DNA from 3 places in the Saccharospirillum sp. ABV4_185 genome. Region 2 is predicted to be linked to each of the others. Evidence: predicted binding sites of a transcription regulator. Region 2 holds the regulator's gene; each other region holds the start of a gene.

Region 1 (4,415 bases), 530 kb from region 2:
TCCTGGAACATATCGCCGCCGAAATCACCGTTCATATCGACGCCCTGATGATGCTTGGCATTAATTTCTTCGGTGAAGGCGACGGCAATACGACCCAGTTCATTCATGGTCGGGTTCAGGGCCTCTTCGCGAAACGCAAACATGCCACCGAGCTGGCCGCCTTTGATGGTATCGGTGACAAAGACATCGCGCAGATTGCTGACAAAACGAATGCCCGTCTGTTGCGGATCTTCGGCCGACGGCACGGCCATCAACCGGTGCGCCTGATTGCCCAGCACCAATGACTCGCCCTGACCAAAGGCAACATTGTACTGGCCGTTATCCTCAGTCACTTCGACGGGCAGGAACTCCGATAACTGCCGCACCAATTCATCGCGCTGGTCCATCAGATCGTTGGGCGGTTCCGATTCAATCCGCCCCTGAGCGAAAACAATGCGCTCATTCAAATTGGCGATGCCTTCGACCAGCGCATTAATTTCGTCGACAGCGGTGGCTATCTGCCCGTTCAGAGTTTCGTTCTGGTTGGTCAGATACCGATGCAGCGTTTTGAAGCGATCAACAACGCCTTCAGCCGTCCCCACCACGACGTCACGCGACGGCACATAACCGGGGTTGTCGGACGCACCCTGCAAGCTGGCGAAAAAGTTATCGAGCACCGATTGCAAACCAGTGCTTTGTGAAGCCAGCAATGAATCGATGCGTTCGATGTTGGATTTATAAGTCTGTTCACGCTGGAAACTGCTGGTGTCAATGCGCTGCTGTTCCACCATAAACTGGTCGGTAATACGGCGCACGGTGGAAATGCTGACGCCATTACCAATGTAACCGTAGCCACGGAACTGAGGGTTATTGGTGTGCAGTACCACGTCCTGGCGTGAGTAACCTTCCACACCGGCATTGGCAATGTTGTGACCGGTCACACTCAGCGCGGTTTGCTGAGCTTTTAGTCCGGTGATGGCGATATTAAGAATGCTGCCCATAGGCCACCATTACCCCAAAGGATGCCGAACTGCATGGTCCGCAGCGGCTAAACGCATCACTTCGCTGTCGGCGATGCGTAATATTTTATCGGCGTATTGCGGGTCGGTGGCGTAGCCGGCCGCCTGCAATGATCGGGTAAAAGCTTCAGCGTCATCGGCCTGGCTCAAGGCCTGCTGATAACGCGGATTGGATTGCAAAAAGTTGGCGTAATCATCAAAGGACTGGCTGGGATCTTCGTAGGCACGAAAAGCATCGCGCATCTGAATGGTACGACCGTCAAAGACTTCATGGGTCATGGTCTCAGCCGTGGCACCATCCCAGCGGGCATCGGCCTTGATACCGAAAAAATTATGGCTGTTCTTGCCCTGGCCGTCTTCAATCATGTAACGACCCCAGCCGGTTTCCAGCGCCGCCTGAGACAACAGAATACGCGGATCCACACCCAGCGATTCGGCCGCCGCCTGAGCATGCGGCAACAACGACTGAATAAATTCTTCGGGCGAGTCGAAGGCGCTTTGTTTGCCGGGCAAATTAACCGACAAGTCGGATGTTTCGAGGTTGTCATCGAGCACTTCGGCGGCATCGGGAACGACGGCATCCGAACGACTTTCAGTCGCGCCGGGCAGCACCGGCATTGGATCGGCCTGATTGGCTGGCAGGACCGGGCGACGGCTGTCTTCCAGGCTTTTAATATTGATGTTGCTGAAGTCTTGATCACGCTGTGGCAGCTGACGCGACAACTGATCGAAAAGCACATCCGCCAGACCATAACCGCCTTGTTGCGCCAGGTTCAGACTCAGTTGCTGATCATACATATCGCGGTAGAAGCGGCTTTCGTTACTGTTGAGCATGTCAGACGCCATGACGTCATTGGCTTCACGCATGCTCTTGAGCACCATGCCGATAAACATGGACTCAAATTGCTGCGCCACCACCCGCAACGCTTCCGGGTCATCCTTACGCGCCATCGACTTGACCTGATTCAGGCCGTTGAGGTCGTTGTAGTTAAAGGCTGCGTCGACTTGCGAAACCATCTTTGCCGCTCTCCGGTCAGAACTTGCCGCTTTTACCGCGGCAACGTCCGTCTGGCCTGCATTCCAGGCCGGTTTGTCTTAACTGTGATCTTTGTATTTCAAAGCTCGTGCCAATTCAGCAAACCGAGCGCTCGAGTTCAGATCACGATCAATTCGGCTTTCAGGGCACCGGCCGCTTTCAGCGCTTCAAGGATGGCCATCAAATCGCCCGGCGCTGCGCCGACTTCGTTGACCGCATCAACAATGTCGCTGAGGGTGACCGTCGGCCCGAACAGGAACATGCGGTTGTCGCCTTCATCGATTTCGATTTCGGTGTCAGGGACCACGGCGGTCTCGCCGGTTTCGCTGAACGCATTGGGCTGACTGACGTTCTGGGTGTTGTCGATGGTGACCGTCATATTGCCGTGAGTGATGGCAACAGGAGAGACCGTCACATGCTGACCCACCACGATGGTGCCGGTGCGGCTGTTGATGATGACGCGCGCGGCTTCTTCGCCAGGCTGCACATCGAGGTTTTCCAGCACGCTGATAAAGTTGACGCGCTGGTTGGGATCGCGCGGCGCGGTGACCCGAACCGAGGCAGCATCGACCGCATAGGCAGCGCCCGGGCCGAGCAGTTCGTTAATCACGCTCGACATCCGCTTGGCGGTAGTGAAATCCGGGCGATGCAGATTGAAAGTCATATAATCGCCTTGGGAAAAGGTATTGGCCACGCCGCGTTCGACGATGGCGCCATTGGGAATACGACCGGCGTTCTGGACATTGACGCTGATCGAGGAGCCATCTTCGCCTTCAGCACCAAAGCCACTGACCACCAGATTGCCCTGGGCCACGGCGTAGGTCTGGCCATCGGGGCCGCGCAACGGCGTCAGCAACAGACTGCCACCACGCAGACTGTCGGCATTACCGATGCTGGAGACGGTGACGTCAATTTCCTGACCCGGCTTGGAAAACGGCGGCAGGGTGGCGTGCACGCTGACTGCGGCGACGTTATTCAGGTTGGGGTTTTCGCCTTCGGGAATGGTGATACCAAACTGCTCCATCATGTTACGGAACGTCTGGTTGGTAAAAGGCGCCCGATCGCCCGACCCATCGAGCCCCACCACCAGGCCGTAACCAACCAGTTGGTTATTACGCACGCCCTGAACGGACGACAGATCCTTGATGCGATCGGCCCAAACCGGCATGGCCAGGGTGGCCATCAGTACAATCAGCAACTTTTTCATGGTGTCACTCTATTGACGTCTGCTTTGACTTAAGCAGCTTAGAGCAATTAGTGGGCCAGCCTATGGCTGGCCACGCTGGACGCTTAACGGGAGCGGTACGCCGCCCGGACGGGAGACGCAAATTACTGAGCACCTGGGTGCTAGAGTTTCGGTTTTAAGCGTCTCCCGTTAAGCGTCAAGCGTCCGGGCGGCGCACCGCTCCCGTCCGGTCTGGCCGCTAAAACGGCCAAACCGGACTATTAAAGAACCGACTCAACCAACCAGGCTGACTGGCGTTGGCCAGGGCACCGGCGCCGCTGTAGGAAATGCGGGCATCGGCCAGTTTCTGGCTGGACACGGTGTTGTCCAGGTTGATGTCTTCCGGGCGCAACATGCCCTGAATACGGATAAATTCAGCGCCGGTGTTCAGCGTAATCCACTTTTCACCGCGCACCCGCAGTACGCCGTTGGGCAGCACTTCGGAGACGGTCACAGAGATGTTGCCGCTCAAGCTGTTGCTCTGGTCGGCATCACCGCTGCCAGAAAAGCTGCGATTACCACCAACGGTGCCACTGAGCAGCTCAATGGGCTGACCCCCACCGATGATCGGCGCGTTCAGGGCCGCTTCACTGGTCTTTGATGAGGACGCCTGAGACGACTTGCTGCCTTGGGTTTGCTCATCCAGCACGATGGTGATGATGTCACCAGTGCGCATGGCTTTCTTATCGCCATAGAGCGCCATACCGGCCTGGCTGTTAAACAACGAACCATCCGCACCCGGCGGCGCCTCCAAGGCTTCTGCCGGAACCGGCGCAAAATCCGGGTCGCCTGGCTGCGGAAAGGGTTCGCCCAGGCCCACCGACTGGGTGGTACTGCAGCCACTGATGATCAGCAGCGCCAAAGCCGCCATGACCAGAGTGGTACGATGCTCGGTGATCATTGTCATGATGTTAGTCCCCGCCTTAGAGGTTCGACGTAATGAAGCCCAGCATCTGATCGGCAGTGCTGACCACTTTGGAGTTCATTTCGTAGGAGCGTTGCGTCGAAATCATGTCGACCATTTCCTCGACGATGGTCACGTTCGAGGTCTCCAGAGCCCCTTGAACGATGGCGCCAAAACCATCCAGACTCGGCACACCGACCTGAGGTGGGCCACTGGCCGCGGTCTCCAGGAAGAGGTTTTTACCCGCGGACT
Region 2 (4,415 bases):
CTGAATTACAACTGCCGGAAGACCCACCGGATCTGTTTATCCGCACCTTCCAGCAGACCCGCTATGACACCAGTGGCCAGCCGAGCCTTTACACCGTGGCCAGCTCCTTTGCCTATTACCAGGACAGCGGCAACAGTCAGGTGACGGTCCCCACCGTGCGGCTGATTCGCGACAACGGTCCCGACTGGACCATCCGCTCCCAGGCCGCCACGCTGTTCAGTAATGGCGACGTTATCTTCGAAAATGCCGTCAGAGTGCATGAGCTGAGCGACCTGGCTCGCTGGGAACTGGCAACCGACTGGCTGCAGGTGACCGAAAATGGCGACTTCGTCAGCACACCTGAGCCTGTTAGACTCACCCAGGGCCCGCAGGTGGCCACAGGCGTGGGATTCAACGCCGATCTAACGACGGATGATCCCGTCCTTACTTTGCAATCCGAGGTAGCCATTCATTATGAGGTCGACTGATTCCAAGCGGCGCTGGCACAAGGCCTTGACCGCCGCCGCACTGTGCCTGTGCAGCAGCGCCGCTTTGGCACTGCCCGGAGATCGCGATCAGCCGATGACCATTCAGGCCGACCAGGGCGCTTTTCGCAGCGGCAGTGGCGAAGCGCATTTTCAGGGCAACGTTCACCTCAAGCAGGGCAGCCTGGAAGTCTGGGCCGATACCCTTGATGTCACCCGCGACCCGGCCACCGGTGTGATTGAATTTCTCGAAGCGCGTGGCGAACCGGCGCGCTACCAGGAACAGCCGGATGTTGGCGAGCCGTTGATCCATGTCGAAGGTCAGCGTATCGAATACCGGCCGCAGCAGGACATCATCATCACCGAAGGCGGCGGGCGCCTGGAGCAGAATGACAGCCAAATCACCGCTGAATACATCCAATACAATCTGGTTGAAGAAACGCTCAGTGTGCGCTCGGTACGCAGCCAGACAGAAAATCCTGAAGCGCCTCAGGCAACCTGGATCATCCAGCCAGGAGCGGTGGACTGAATGAGTTTATTGCACGCTAAACACCTGGCCAAAAGTTACCGCAAACGCCCGGTGGTACGCGATGTCAGCCTCAGCGTGGAGCCTGGCCAGATCGTCGGTCTGCTTGGCCCCAATGGCGCAGGGAAAACCACCTGCTTCTATATGATTGTTGGGCTGATTCCTGCCGACAATGGCGAGGTCTACGTCGGCGATACCGCTGTCACCAAACTGCCCATGCACGCCCGGGCTCGTCACGGTATCGGTTATTTGCCTCAGGAAGCGTCGATCTTTCGCAAGCTGAGTGTCGCCGACAATATTCTCGGCGTGCTCCAGACGCGCAAAGAATTGTCGCGCAGCGAACGCCATGATCGGTTGGAATCGCTGCTCGATGAGTTCAACATCAACCACATCCGCGACAGCCTGGGTATGGCGCTGTCCGGTGGTGAGCGACGCCGCGTAGAGATCGCCCGTGCCCTGGCCATGGAGCCGGCGGTGGTGTTGCTGGACGAACCCTTTGCCGGTGTCGACCCGATTTCCGTAGGCGACATCAAAGGCATCATTCATCATTTGCGCGATCGCGGCATTGCCGTATTGATCACCGATCACAACGTCCGTGAAACGCTCGATATCTGTGAAAAAGCCTATATCGTTGGCAACGGACATATCATCGCTGAAGGAACAGCTGAGGATGTACTCAACAACGCCACCGTGCGTGAGGTATATTTAGGCGACCAGTTCCGGCTATGACGGCAATATCCCCGTCAGGACTCGTTGTAATTAACAGGCCCAAAGGCGTATTAACACCTCTATGAAGACCTCCTTACAACTTAAAATGAGTCAGCAGTTGACGATGACGCCGCAACTGCAGCAAGCCATTCGTCTCCTGCAACTGTCGACCCTGGACTTACAACAGGAGATTCAGGAGGCGTTGGAAACCAATCCCATGCTGGAAGTTCGCGAAGACGACGGCGGCAACAGCAGCGATGGCGAACATGGCCATGCCAACACCAGCGAATCACATAATGGCGATTCACTGAATGGTGATGCTCTCAATGGCGACAGGGCCAAAGCCGAAACTCTGATCGACAATTCCGACAATCGCCAGGAAATGGAAATTCAGGAACACATTCCGGATGATCTGGCGGTTGATTCGTCCTGGGACGACATCTACACCCACACGCCAACCAGCCATGGTTTGCCCTCCGGCGATGACGATTTCAATTTCGAAAACGTCTACGGCACCACCGACTCGCTTTGGGATCATCTGAACTGGCAGCTCAATCTGACCACCATGACCGATCGCGATCGACTGATCGCCGAAGCCATTATTGAAAGCGTCGATGCCGAAGGTTATTTGCAGTCCAGCCTCGATGAAATTTTTGAAGGCCTGGACAAAGAATTGTCCAGTGAAGACGACCCCTTGGAAATGGACGAAGTGGAAGCGGTACTGCGCCGCGTTCAGCATTTCGACCCCGCCGGCGTTTGCGCCCGCGATCTGTCCGACTGTCTCAGCATTCAATTAAACCAATTGCCCGAAGAAACCCCCAGCCGACAGGAAGCGCTTAAGATCGTCAAAGATCATTTGGACCTGCTTGGCGCACGCGACTACGCCCAACTGATGCGCAAAACGCGACTAAAAGAAAACGACCTGCGCGACGTTATTCTGCTGATTCAAAGCCTGAACCCGCGACCGGGCAACCAGATTGAAAGCGGCAAAGACGAATATGTGGTGCCCGATGTCATGGTGCGCAAAGACATCAAAAACAATCGCTGGCTGGTTGAGTTAAATCCGGACATCGCGCCCAAACTGCGCGTCAATGCATCCTACGCTTCGATGGTAAAACGCGCCGATAATTCCAGCGACAACACCTACCTTAAAGATCATCTTCAGGAAGCACGCTGGTTCATAAAAAGTCTGCAAAGCCGTAACGAAACGCTGCTAAAAGTGGCGACTAATATCGTTGAACATCAGCGCGGTTTTCTCGAACACGGTGAAGAGGCGATGAAGCCGTTGGTGCTGCATGATGTGGCGCAGGCGGTCGACATGCACGAATCGACTATCTCACGCGTCACCACGCAAAAATACATGCACACACCGCGCGGTATTTTTGAGCTGAAGTATTTCTTCTCCAGCCATGTCAGCACCGAAGGCGGTGGCGAATGTTCGAGCACCGCCATTCGCGCCATCATTCGCAAACTGGTCGCGGCGGAAAACCCGCGCAAACCGCTGAGTGACTCCAAGATTGCCACCCTGCTTGGCGACCAGGGCATCAAGGTCGCCCGACGCACCATTGCCAAGTACCGGGAGGCCATGCACATACCTCCGTCAAATGAACGTAAGAGTTTGATTTAGATCAGATTTTCGAACGACTGCAGGCTTGAAGTAGCAGCCTCTCACCGCAAAGATTGAATCAGGAGCTAGACTGAAATCAGGGATAGCACTCAAGGAAGCCGGCCGACATCATGGCCTGAATCATTGTCACTGCATGAGGAGCGGACTATGCAAGTCAACATCAGCGGTCAACACGTCGAAGTTACTGAAGCTCTGCACGACTATGTTGCCTCCAAGCTGGAAAAACTGGAGCGACACTACGATCAGATTGGCAACGTCCAGGTGACGCTCAGTATTGAAAAAAATCGGCAAAAAGCGGAAGCTTCGCTGAACATCAAAGGGGCTCAGTTGCACGCCGATGCTGCACACGATGATTTATACGCCGCCATTGACATGATCACTGACAAACTCGACCGCCAGTTGCTCAAGCACAAAGAAAAAACGGTCGACCGCATGCACGGGAACTCTCGTTAACCATGATTCAACTGGACCAGGTCCTCTCATCCGAACGCGTCTATACCGGCGCGTTCGGTGTCAGCAAGAAACGCGTTCTGCAGAGTCTGGCCGAACGCTTGGCGGCTTCACTCGATGGTGTTGGTGAAGTCGATCTTTTCGATCAGCTGATTGCCCGTGAGCGCCTGGGTTCCACCGGTTTAGGCCAAGGCATTGCTGTACCGCATTGTCGTCTGGCGCAGATTGAACGCCCCATCGCCGCGCTCGCCAAACTCGACGAAGCCATCGATTTTGAATCTCCCGACCGCAAACCGGTCGACCTCTTGTTCGTGCTGGTGGTGCCTGAAGCGGCCACCGACGATCATCTCAATTTACTGGCCGCTGTGGTGGAACGATTCAACGACAGCGCCTTGGTGAAATCACTGCGCCAGGCCGCCGACAGCCAGACCCTTTATCAGCAATTTATTCAGGGCCTCTGATCGCCATGGCGCATCCCGATTTCCGGCTGGTCATCATCAGCGGACGCTCAGGGTCGGGCAAGAGTACCGTTCTGAACGCGCTTGAAGACGCTGGCTTTAATTGCATCGATAACCTGCCACCAGCCTTGTTGCCGGAACTGGTTCACTGGATGACCGCCAGTACTGCCCAGCCGGACGTA
Region 3 (4,415 bases), 2.1 Mb from region 2:
CGGAGTCTTGCATGAGTTCCTTCGGAACGGGCGCACTAAAATGGTGCGACGAACTCGCCACCCTGACCGCCACTCCCGGCCAGATGGAACGTTGTTACCTGACTGACCAGCATCGCCAGGCCAATGCTCTGGTTGCCAGCTGGCTGCAGGCGGCAGATCTGCCTTCCTGGCAGGACGCTGCGGGCAATCTTTGGGGACGCTTAGCCGCCGATAATCCCGACGCTCCAGTGGTCATTCTCGGCTCGCATCTCGACACCGTTCCCAACGGCGGCATCTACGACGGCATTCTCGGTGTGGTGCTGCCGCTGTTGGTGATGATCGAGCTAAAGAATCAAGGCACCAAACTGCCGTTTCACCTCGATCTGGTCGGCTTCGGTGATGAAGAAGGTTCGCGCTTCAGCTCCACCTTGCTTGGCAGCCGCGCGGTGATCGGCCAGTGGGACCCGAACTGGGCCGCCATCAAAGACACCAACGGCATCAGCATGGCCGAAGCCTTCGAGCGATTCGGGCTCGACATCAACGCCGTCGGCCAGGCCAGCCGTGCCGGTGAATCGGTGCTGGCTTACCTGGAAACCCATATCGAACAAGGCCCGGTACTCGAAGCTGAAGACTTACCGGTCGGCATCGTCACCGCCATCGCCGGGGCGCGCCGCTTTAACATCGACTTCACCGGCATGGCTGGCCACGCCGGCACCGTGCCGATGCATCTGCGCCGCGATGCACTGGCCGCCGCCGCCGAATTTACGCTGATCGTGGAAAGGGTCGCCCGCGAGCACGGCGTCACCGCCACGGTCGGCCGAATTCAGGCCAAGCCAGGCGCGGTCAATGTCATTGCCGGCAACGCCCAGATCAGCCTCGACATCCGCAGCGAAAAAGACAACGAACGCGATTCCGCGCTGGATATGATCTGGGACACCGCCAAAGTCGCCTGCGCCGAACGCGGCATCGAGATGAGCTGGAAAGAAATTCACGCTGCACCGGCCGTTGCTTGCGACGACCAACTGCAAAGCACCCTGGCCAGCGCCATCGAACAGCTCGGCCTAAAACCGCGCTACCTGCACAGCGGCGCCGGTCACGATGCGATGGCCATGGCGTCTATCTGCCCGGTCGGCATGTTGTTCGTGCGTTGCGAAGGCGGCATCAGCCACCATCCGGATGAATCGATCACCGCCGAAGATGCCGAAGTGGCCGGGCAGGTGTTGAAAGATTGGCTGCTCGCGCTGGCAAATCGCCAGGGCTAGATGGTCATCCCGGAACGGCGCCAGCCGTATCCGGGATCTCCAGCGGGAAACCCAAAGGGGTCCCTCGCCGCTGAATTCGACTAACCGCGATACACCCCGACATTCGCAAAGCCAGCGTCCTGCAAATGCAACGCATGCAGCTTGCTCATTACGCCTTTATCGCAATACAGCAGGTATTGCTTAGCGCCATCGAGCTCGGCAAAACGACGGTTGAGGCTGTAAAACGGAATCTGCACCACTTCGCGATCAGCCAATTCCAACGGCTCGGCCTCGGCTTCGCTGGGGTGACGCACATCGATCACCACGGCATCGGCCGCGCTCAAACTGGGCAGGCTTTGGTTCAGCGATTCCTGATCGGTCCAGGTCAACTGATCAACATTCTCGATACGCCGCTCGGCGATCGCCGCTTCCAGCACCGCCATATCAAAAGCCGATTCGGCTTCAAGCAAAGCCGGTCGTTTGCAGGCTGCGTTCGGTTTGCGTGAAATCACGCCGCAGTATTCCGGCATGCGCTCAGCAAAGGACGCAGTTCCCAAAGCGCGTGCCTGGTCGATGATGGTCGGCTTGTCGGTGACGATCAGCGGACGAATCACCAAACGGTCGGTGACTTCGTCGATCAGGTTCAGGTTCGGCATGGTCTGGCTCGATACCTGCGACAGGCATTCGCCGGTCACCAGCGCCGGAATATTCTGCTCTTCGGCGATGCGCTCGGCCGCGCGCATCATCATGCGCTTGAGCACCACGCCCATATAGCGGTCTTCGACCTGAGTCAGAATTTCCTCGACCACGCCCTCAAACGGCGCCGAAATAAAGTGCGTCTTGTGTGAGGCACCGTACTTCTTCCACAGGTAATAGGTGACTTCCTTAACGCCATTTTCGTGCGCCGCACCACCGAGGTTGAAGAACAGAAAATGGTTTTTCACACCACGGCGCAGCATCTGGAAGGCCGCCACCGTCGAGTCGAAACCACCACTGACCAGGGTCAGCACCGATTCCTGAGTGCCCAGCGGATAACCGCCCAGACCCGGCCGCTTGTTCTCAACCACATAAAAACGGTTGTGTTTGATTTCCAGGCGGATTTCCAGATCCGGGTTCTTTAAGCGCACGCCGGCCGCCGCGCTTTGCTGATTCAAGCCTCCACCGACATAACGCTCAACGTCGATGGAGGTGAAATCGTGCTCGCCGATGCGTTTACAGCGTACACAAAAGGTTTTACCCGCCAGCGCTTCACCCCAAACCTCGAGTGTCGCCGCCACCATGGCATCGAAATCAGTCAGTGGAAATTCCTGTACCGCCTGAACCTGGCTGATGCCCGGCACACATTCCAGCGCCTGGGCGACGGCTTCGTTGACCACCTCGGCGGTGTCATCCGGAGTGCGCACTGAGATGGCGTCCCAGCTGTTGACCACCTTCACGCCAGCGCAGATAGGGCGCAGTACATTGCGCAGATTTTGCGCCAGACTCTTGGTCATCAGCTGACGAACCGGCTTGGTTTTAATGGTGATCTCAGGAAAGAGTTTGACAATAAACTTCATGGGTCTGACCAGACGGGTGGAGTCGGTAATTTGAAGGGCGCGGAGTATAGCCGGACGGCGCTTAATTTTCATCCGCAGTGCGGACTTTCAACTTCGCACCAAAATAGCGCACCATTGCTGAGCATTGCCATTAAAGACGCACCATATTAGTGCCTCGCTATTGTACAAAACCGGCATAAAAGCCCATGATAACGCCAATCTAACGGCCATTGACGCGTGGCATAAGAATTGCTGAAACGGACGACACTGTTCACACTATTGGTGCTTAGGCACCGGTTAGACAACAACCTTTGGTGGATCAGGTGCGCAAAACGGTAACCGTGCACCTTAAAGGTGCCGCCCCCGACCGGCGAAACCGAAACCGCACATTAAGCTCACCGGCCAAGATGGCCGTTCAACCTGGAGATACACAATGTCAGCGAAAACTCTGAAGCTGCTCAAAGATATCGACGCCAAGTGGGTCGACCTGCGCTTTACCGATACCAAGGGTAAAGAGCAGCACGTTTCTATCCCGGCCAGCGAAGTTGACGAAAACTTCTTCACCGACGGCAAAATGTTCGACGGTTCTTCCATCGCTGGTTGGAAAGGCATTAACGAATCCGACATGATTCTGATGCCGGACGACGAAGCCTCCTTCGCCGATCCGTTCTTCGAAGACGCCACTGTCGTGGTTCGCTGCAACATCGTTGAACCTTCAACCGGCGAAGGCTACAACCGTGACCCGCGTTCTGTTGCTCAGCGTGCTGAGGAATACCTGAAATCTACCGGCCTGGGCGACACCGCCATGTTCGGTCCGGAACCTGAATTCTTCATCTTCGACGACGTTAAGTGGGGCGCCGATATCTCTGGTGCGTTCTACAAAGTCAGCTCTGAAGAAGCCGCCTGGTCTTCTGAAAAAGTCTTCGAAGACGGCAACATGGGTCACCGCCCGGGCATCAAAGGCGGTTACTTCCCGGTTCCTCCGGTCGACAGCCTGCACGACATCCGCGCCGCCATGTGCGAAGCCATGGAAGAAATGGGCCTGGAAATTGAAGTACACCACCACGAAGTGGGCACCGCTGGTCAGTGTGAAATTGGCGTTGGCGCCAACTCTCTGACCAAGAAAGCCGACGAAGTGCAAATCCTCAAGTACGCGGTTCACAACGTTGCTCACGGCTACGGCAAAACCGCTACCTTCATGCCTAAGCCGCTGGTTGGCGATAACGGCAGCGGTATGCACGTGCACATGTCTTTCTCCAAAGACGGGGTTAACCAGTTCGCGGGTGATGACTACGCTGGCCTGTCTGAAACGGCTCTGTACTACATCGGCGGTATCATCAAGCACGCTCGCGCTCTGAACGCCTTTGCCAACGCTTCGACCAACTCTTATAAGCGTCTGGTTCCTGGCTTCGAAGCGCCGGTCATGCTGGCTTACTCAGCCCGTAACCGTTCTGCTTCTATCCGTGTGCCTTGGGTTTCCTCTCCGAAAGGTAAGCGTATCGAAGTGCGTTTCGGCGACCCGACCGCTAACCCTTACCTGATGTTCTCCGCCTACCTGATGGCTGGCCTGGACGGCATCAAGAACAAGATTCACCCGGGCGACTCGGCCGATAAAGACCTGTACGACCTGCCGCCGGAAGAAAAAGACAAGTACCCGACT

Evidence for each region. The regulator sigma-54, encoded in region 2, starts transcription at its own class of promoters, with help from an activator protein. The targets are predictions, from matches to a motif close to TGGCACNNNNNTTGCTNT.
Region 1: a site for sigma-54 is predicted at 2,111-2,128, ahead of flgJ (flagellar assembly peptidoglycan hydrolase FlgJ). Genes of this name have one in related genera too.
Region 3: a site for sigma-54 is predicted at 2,994-3,011, ahead of glnA (glutamate--ammonia ligase). Genes of this name have one in related genera too.

The regions. Positions count from the first base shown of each region.
Region 1 covers NZ_JBSWUW010000001.1:2,866,777-2,871,191, reverse strand. Annotated here, with positions in the region: gene flgK (flagellar hook-associated protein FlgK) at 1-980, opposite strand, end outside; gene flgJ (flagellar assembly peptidoglycan hydrolase FlgJ) at 990-2,015, opposite strand; gene ACXAE6_RS13640 (flagellar basal body P-ring protein FlgI) at 2,153-3,241, opposite strand; gene flgH (flagellar basal body L-ring protein FlgH) at 3,459-4,166, opposite strand; gene flgG (flagellar basal-body rod protein FlgG) at 4,183-4,415, opposite strand, start outside.
Region 2 covers NZ_JBSWUW010000001.1:2,332,515-2,336,929, reverse strand. Annotated here, with positions in the region: gene lptC (LPS export ABC transporter periplasmic protein LptC) at 1-467, shown strand, start outside; gene lptA (lipopolysaccharide transport periplasmic protein LptA) at 454-993, shown strand; gene lptB (LPS export ABC transporter ATP-binding protein) at 994-1,719, shown strand; gene ACXAE6_RS10935 (RNA polymerase factor sigma-54) at 1,781-3,325, shown strand; gene hpf (ribosome hibernation-promoting factor, HPF/YfiA family) at 3,473-3,778, shown strand; gene ACXAE6_RS10925 (PTS sugar transporter subunit IIA) at 3,781-4,236, shown strand; gene rapZ (RNase adapter RapZ) at 4,242-4,415, shown strand, end outside.
Region 3 covers NZ_JBSWUW010000001.1:243,964-248,378, forward strand. Annotated here, with positions in the region: gene ACXAE6_RS01115 (pyridoxal-phosphate-dependent aminotransferase family protein) at 1-15, shown strand, start outside; gene ACXAE6_RS01120 (allantoate amidohydrolase) at 12-1,241, shown strand; gene thiI (tRNA uracil 4-sulfurtransferase ThiI) at 1,322-2,776, opposite strand; gene glnA (glutamate--ammonia ligase) at 3,189-4,415, shown strand, end outside.